Linked DNA regions of Lichenibacterium dinghuense. The protein of the gene in region 2 interacts with the protein of the main gene of each other region in a pairwise test. Links are inferred from orthologs where the notes say so. Each region holds a gene or a part of one and is shown on either strand. Other genes may lie near its edges.

Region 1 (3,213 bases), 920 kb from region 2 along the record:
CCCGCTCGAGACCGCGACGCTGCTCCACCCGCTCGACGCCTCGCTGGTGGACGACCATCGGGTGTTCCACGGCGTGAGCCCCATCACGGCCGTCGACCCGTCACGCCCGGCGTTCCGCGACGTGCTGGTCGTGACCTTCCGCGCCGAAGACGAGGTGGCGTGACATGGCCCGGCTCAGCGTCAACCTTAACAAGATCGCGCTGCTGCGCAACTCGCGCCGCACCGGCGTGCCGGACGTGCTGCGTTTCGGGCGCCTCGCCCACGACGCGGGCGCGCAGGGCCTGACGGTCCACCCGCGGCCCGACGAGCGCCACATCCGCCGCTCGGACGTGCCGGCCCTGGCGGCCCTGATGGCGCCGTGGCGGCCGGGCTTCGAGTTCAACATCGAGGGCTATCCGGACGAGGGCTTCCTCCGGCTCGTGGACTCGGTGCGGCCCGAGCAGTGCACGCTGGTGCCGGACGCGCCCGACACCTTCACCTCCGAGGAGGGCTGGCGGCTCGACGGCGATCAGGCCGGGCTCGTGCGCTCCGCCGTGGCGCGGCTGAAGGCGCAGGGCTGCCGGGCGGTGGTCTTCGTCGACCCCGACGCGGGCGCTGTCGAGCGCGCCGCGGCGGCCGGCGCGGACGGCATCGAGATCTACACGGGCGGCTACGGGGCGGCCTTCGCGCGCGGCGACCACGGGGCCGTGCTGGAGCGCTGCGCCGAGGCCGGGCGGCGGGCCGCGGAGCTGGGCCTCGTCGTCAACATCGGCCACGACCTCAACCTCGACAACCTGCCGCCGCTGGTGGCGGCGCTGCCGGCCCTGCACGAGGCCTCGATCGGCCACGAGCTGACCGCCGACGCGCTGGAGATGGGATGGGCGGCCGCGGTGGCGGCCTATCGGGACGCGCTGGCAGGGAGGGGGACGCCTTCGCCCTGGCCGGTTCGGTGAGGCTTCGACCCGCCCGCGACTAGCCTCGCAGGCCCCCCTGTTCTCGACGGTCCATCGCTCGCCTCCCTCCCCTGGAGGGGAGGGTGTCGCCCGAAGGGCGACGGGTGGGGCGAACAGGGCGTCGCCGAGCGGCGCTGCGCGCCGCTCATCCCCATCCGCCGCCGCTTCGCGGCGGCACCTTCCCCTTGCAGGGGAAGGAGGGAACGGCGGTCACAGCCCGTCGAACAGCGCCGTCGACAGGTAGCGCTCGGCGAAGGACGGGATGATCACCACGATCGCCTTGCCCTCCATGCCGGGCCGGCAGCCCACTTCGAGCGCCGCCGCCACCGCGCTGCCCGACGAGATGCCGATCGGGATGCCTTCCAGGCGCGCGACCAGGCGCGCCATCTCGAAGGATTCCTGGTTGCCCACCGTCACCACCTCGTCGATGAGGTCGCGCGCGAGGATGCTCGGCACGAAGCCGGCGCCGATGCCCTGCAGCTTGTGCGGGCCGGGCTGGCCGCCGGACAGCACCGGCGAGTCCTCGGGCTCGACCGCCACGACGTGCAGGGACGGGCGGCGCGGCTTCAGCACCTGGCTCACGCCCGTGATGGTGCCGCCCGTGCCGACGCCCGCCACGAAGACGTCGATGGCACCGCCCGTGTCGGTCCAGATCTCCTCGGCCGTGGTGTTGCGGTGGACCTCGGGATTGGCGGGGTTGTCGAACTGCTGGGGCATCACGGCGCCCGGCGTCGCGTCGATGATCTCCAGGGCCTTGGCGATGGCGCCCTTCATGCCCTGGGCGGCCGGGGTCAGCACCAGCTCGGCGCCGAGCAGCATCAGCATCTTGCGCCGCTCGACCGACATGGACTCGGGCATGCACAGCATCAGCTTGTAGCCGCGCGCCGCCGCCGCGAAGGCGAGGCCGATGCCGGTGTTGCCCGAGGTGGGCTCGACCAGGGTGTTGCGGCCCGGCGCGATGCGGCCGGCCTTCTCCATGGCGTCGATCATGGCGACGCCGATGCGGTCCTTGACGCTCGACATCGGGTTGAAGAATTCGAGCTTGGCGAGGATCTCGGCCTTGCAGCCCTTCTCGGCGGCGAGGCGGCGCAGCCGCACCAGCGGCGTCGAGCCGGTCGTGTCCGTGATGGAGTCGTAGATGCGGCCGCGGCCCACCTTCGGCTTGGGACTGTTGTCCTGCGGGAGGGGGTCGTCGTCCCGACCGATCGACGCGAGCGACATGGGGCTTCCTTCCTGGATCGGCCGAGGCGCGCCGGCGCCGCAGCCCGTGGGGATGGAAGATGGCGGCGCGCCCCCGAGGCGTCAACGCTCGGGCGGCAGGCCTCCCTCAGCTGGCGCCGATGAGGACGCCGGTGGCCAGCACCAGCCCGCCGCCGAGCATGACCTTGGCGACCGCCGACAAGGGGCGCGCGTCCATGAAGCGCCACTGGATCCAGGCGATGGCGGCGAGCTCCGCCACCACCACGGCGCCCGCCAGCGCGGTCGCGGTGGTGAAGTCGGGGACGAGGTAGGGCAGCGTGTGGCCGATGCCGCCCGCGATCGTCATCAGCCCGCAGACGAGCCCGCGCAGCAGCGGCGTGCCCCGGCCCGACAGCTTGCCGTCGTCGGCCAGCGCCTCGGCGAAGCCCATCGAGATGCCGGCGCCGAGCGAGGCCGCGAGGCCGACCAGGAAGGCCTTCCAGGGATCGTGCGTCGCGAAGGCGGCCGCGAAGACCGGCGCCAGCGTCGACACCGAGCCGTCCATCAGCCCCACGAGCCCCGGCTGGATCACCTGCAGCACGAAGCGCTTCTTCGCCTCCTCGTCCTCCCGGTCGCGGGCCTCGCCCGGCAGGCGCCGCTCCTCGGCCTCGCCGGCGCGGCGCTCGTGGCCGGCCTCGTCGGCCGCGATGTCGCCGAGCAGCTTGCGCGTGCCGGCGTCGGTCGAGCGGGCCGCGGCCTGCCGGTAGAAGCGCTCGGCGTCGCGCTCCATCGCGGCCGCCTGCCGCCGCACGGCCGCCACCCCGAGCGGGCGCACCTGCCACGGCGGCCTGCGCGCGATGTTGCCCTTCACGTCGGCGCGCCGCACCAGCGGGATGTGGTCCCCGAAGCGGCCCGTGAAGGTGTCGATGAGGCGGCGGCGGTGCTCGTTCTCCTCGGCCGCCATGTCGTCGAACACGCGGGCCGTGTCGGGATACTCGTCCCGGAGGCCGTGGGCGAAGTCGGCGTAGATTCGCCCGTCCTCCTCCTCGTTGGAGATGGCGAGCGCCAGCACCTCGCGCTCGGTCAGGTCGTCGAAGGCCCT
Region 2 (3,156 bases):
CCGAACCCCTCAAGGCGGACCTCCGGTGGTGTCATCCCCGCTCCTCAGATCCGAGCCGCAGGCCCACGAGCGGCGGCGCCACCAGCGCGTGCGCGTGGCCGTGCTGGGCCGCTACATGCTGACGAACCGGCAGGAGTTCCCCTGCCAGACGATCGACATGTCCCCCGGCGGCGTCGCCCTGATCGCCCCGGTGCGCGGGGCGCCCAAGGAGCGCGTGATCTGCTACATCGACCAGATCGGCCGCATCGAGGGCACCGTGGCCCGGCTGTTCGAGAACGGCTTCGCGCTGGCGCTGAACGTGCCGCTGCTCAAGCGCGAGAAGCTTGCGGACCAGCTCACCTGGCTCGGCAACCGCCACGCCCTCGGCATGCCGGAGGACCGCCGCCATGAGCGCGTCCCCTCGCGCCACCCGCGCTCCACGCTCAGGATGCCGGACGGCCGGGACTACCCCGTGCGGCTGATCGACGTGTCGGTGTCGGGGGCCGCCTTCACGGCGGAGGTGCATCCGCCGGTGGGCACGCCCGTGACGCTGGGGAACACGCCCGCCCACGTGGTTCGGGGCTTCAGCGGCGGGGTGGCGGTGGAGTTCGCCCGGCCCTACTCGGCGGACAGCGACCCGAGCCTTCTGGTGTTGTGAGGCCGGGGCGCGGAGCCCCGGACCTCAGATCTCCTCGAGGTCGTAGTCGAGGATGGCCATCTGCAGCGTGAAGGACTTGCCCTTCGGGTCGTCGGCCGACACGACGCCGAGGAAGTCGCTGCCCACGTTCAGCTCGACGGAGTCGGTCTTCTTGGCGCGGGGCACGACCTTGAACTTGTCGTTGTCGAACAGCAGCCGCAGGTAGGACTCGATCGTCGCGCGCTCGACGGGGATCTTCATCTCGAACGAGAAGGAGCGGTCCCCGTCCTCGTCGTCCACCGCGATGGTGGCGATGCGGCGCTCGCCGAGCGACACGTCGGCCCGGTCGGCGTCGCCCTGGTGCGGCTGCACCCTCACGGCCTTGTTGCCGAAAGTGCGCTGCAGGTAGTCCTGCAGCTTGTGAAGTTCGGTCTTGTTCAAGCTGTGCTCCGAAAGGTGTCCGGTCGCGCGTCGACCCACGCGGGGACGGCCTCGTCACGGCCCTCGGGCCGGGCCGGAACCCTAGCCGAGGCGGGGTCCCGACGGAAGCTCAAAGCCCCTGCACGACCGCCCGGCCGACGCCGCGCCCCTGCTCCACGAAGGCGCGGTCCTGCGTCTTCTGGGCGATGATCTGGTCCATGGTGCGGGCCGGCTCGGCGCAGCCCGCCTCGCCCACCACGCGGCCGGGCACGCCCACCACGGTCTTCTTCGGCGGCACCGAGGCCAGCACCACGGAGCCGGCCGCGATGCGCGAGCAGTGGCCGACCTCGATGTTGCCGAGCACCTTGGCGCCCGCCCCGATCAGCACGCCGCGGCGGATCTTGGGGTGGCGGTCGCCGGTCTCCTTGCCGGTGCCGCCCAGCGTCACGTCGTGGAGCAGCGACACGTCGTCCTCGACCACCGCCGTCACGCCCACCACGAGGCCGGTCGCGTGGTCGAGGAAGATGCCCTTGCCGAAGGGCGCCGCGGGGTGGATGTCGGTCGCGAAGACGCCCGAGGACCGGCTCTGCAGGTAGAGCGCGAGGTCGCGCCGCCCCATGTTCCAGAGCGCGTGGGCGAAGCGGTGCGTTTGAATGGCGTGAAAGCCCTTGAAGTGCAGCAGGGGCTCGACGAGGCGCGTGCAGGCCGGGTCGCGGTCGAAGAAGGCCATGATGTCGGCCCGGAAGACTTCCCCGATCGTGGGGTCGTTGCGCGCCACCTCGGTGAAGGCCTGGCTGAGCAGGATGGCGGGCACATCGCCGTGGTCGAGGCGCGCGGCGATGCGGTAGATCACGGCCGCTTCGAGCGTGTCGTGGTTCAGCACCGTCGTCAGGATCAGCTTCGACAGCACCGGCTCGTGCCGCAGGATCTCGTCAGCCTCGGTCCGCATGCGGGCGAAGAGGGGATCGACGCTCCCCATCTCGATGACCTTGGCGGTCTGGCCGTGCCACATGAGTCGAACTCTCCAAGTGCCGGAGGCTCCCGGGACCGGACGCCACCCTAACAGATACGGGCTCTCGGGTCCGGAACAAGGCCCGGCCGTCGGCGCCACGCTGCAGGATGAACGCGACGTGAATGCGACGGGATCCCCCGGAAACGGGTGCGACCCTGTCGAACCCCGGCCTTCGCCGGGCGCCCGGGATCCCGCGGCGCCTTTGTCCGGGGAAGCCCGGCGGGGCCGTCACGGCCGCCGCGACAGGAAGTCCAGCGTGCCCGCCTTGAAGGTCCGGTCGCCGACCGCGGGGTTGTGGTCGCGGTCCGGGATGTCGAGCACCTCGCCGCGCGGCAGGAGCTCGGCGAGGCCGCGCGGGTCGCCCGCCACGGCGTCCTTGGTGCCCACCGCCACGAGGCTCGGCGCCGCGATGCGGCCGACGTCCGCCGGCGTGAGGGTCTGTCGCGAGCCGCGGATGCAGGCGGCGAGCGCCTTGAGGTCGTTGCCGCCGGCTTCCGCGAAGCGGCGGAACATGCGCTGCATCGGGTCCGTGAGCACGTCGAGCGAGGGGGCCTCCATGGCGTCGCCGATGCCGGACGGCAGGCCGACGCCGCGTACAAGGTGGACGCCGAGCCCGCCGAACACGATCGAGCGGACGCGGTCCGGCGCGCGGAGCGCCAGGAAGGCCGCGACCCGCGCCCCCATGGAATAGCCGATCACGTCGGCCCGATCGATCCCGAGGTGGTCGAGCAGGCGGAGCGCGTCCTCGGCCATCAGCGGCGTGGCGTAGTCGGCGGGGTCGTGCGGCTTGTCGCTCGCGCCGTGGCCGCGGTGATCGAAGGCGACCGCGCGGCGCCCGTCGCCCGACAGGGTGCGCAGCCAGCCCGTGTCGGCCCAGTTGACGCGGGCCGAGGAGGCGAAGCCGTGCACCAGCAGCGCGGGCTCGCCGCGGTCGGCCGCGGAGGGGGCCTCGTCGCGGAAGGCGATGCCGACGCCGTTCGAAGAGAAGTTCATGCCCGCGGGTCCCCTGTCGTGCCGTCCGGCGCGTCTTGCCCAACGCGCCGGACGGCCGCAAGCGCGGGGGCGGCATGGGCGCCCTACCCTTCCGGCACCGTTCCCCCTATGGTGC

Evidence for each region.
Region 1: the proteins of cysE (region 2) and cysK interact in binary tests that used the Escherichia coli proteins (3 or more experiments, as listed by UniProt). The link is inferred for Lichenibacterium dinghuense from one-to-one orthologs.

What each region holds. Positions count from the first base shown.
Region 1 is NZ_JAJLMN010000001.1:2,496,969-2,500,181, reverse strand. Bases 149-3,050 are described here. They hold cysK (cysteine synthase A), read right to left. Parts: upstream 2,154-3,050; coding sequence 1,143-2,153; downstream 149-1,142. Other genes in these bases: mbfA (iron exporter MbfA), read right to left, coding at 2,260-3,050; L7N97_RS12160 (pyridoxine 5'-phosphate synthase), read left to right, coding at 165-932; L7N97_RS12165 (2OG-Fe dioxygenase family protein), read left to right, coding at 149-163. Outside these bases: more of L7N97_RS12165, read left to right, coding at 1-148; more of mbfA, read right to left, coding at 3,051-3,213.
Region 2 is NZ_JAJLMN010000001.1:1,574,773-1,577,928, forward strand. The notes cover bases 108-2,952. They hold cysE (serine O-acetyltransferase), read right to left. Parts: upstream 2,049-2,952; coding sequence 1,167-2,048; downstream 108-1,166. Other genes in these bases: L7N97_RS07575 (PilZ domain-containing protein), read left to right, coding at 108-637; L7N97_RS07580 (DUF3126 family protein), read right to left, coding at 662-1,057; L7N97_RS07590 (alpha/beta fold hydrolase), read right to left, coding at 2,277-2,952. Also shown: more of L7N97_RS07575, read left to right, coding at 29-107; more of L7N97_RS07590, read right to left, coding at 2,953-3,041.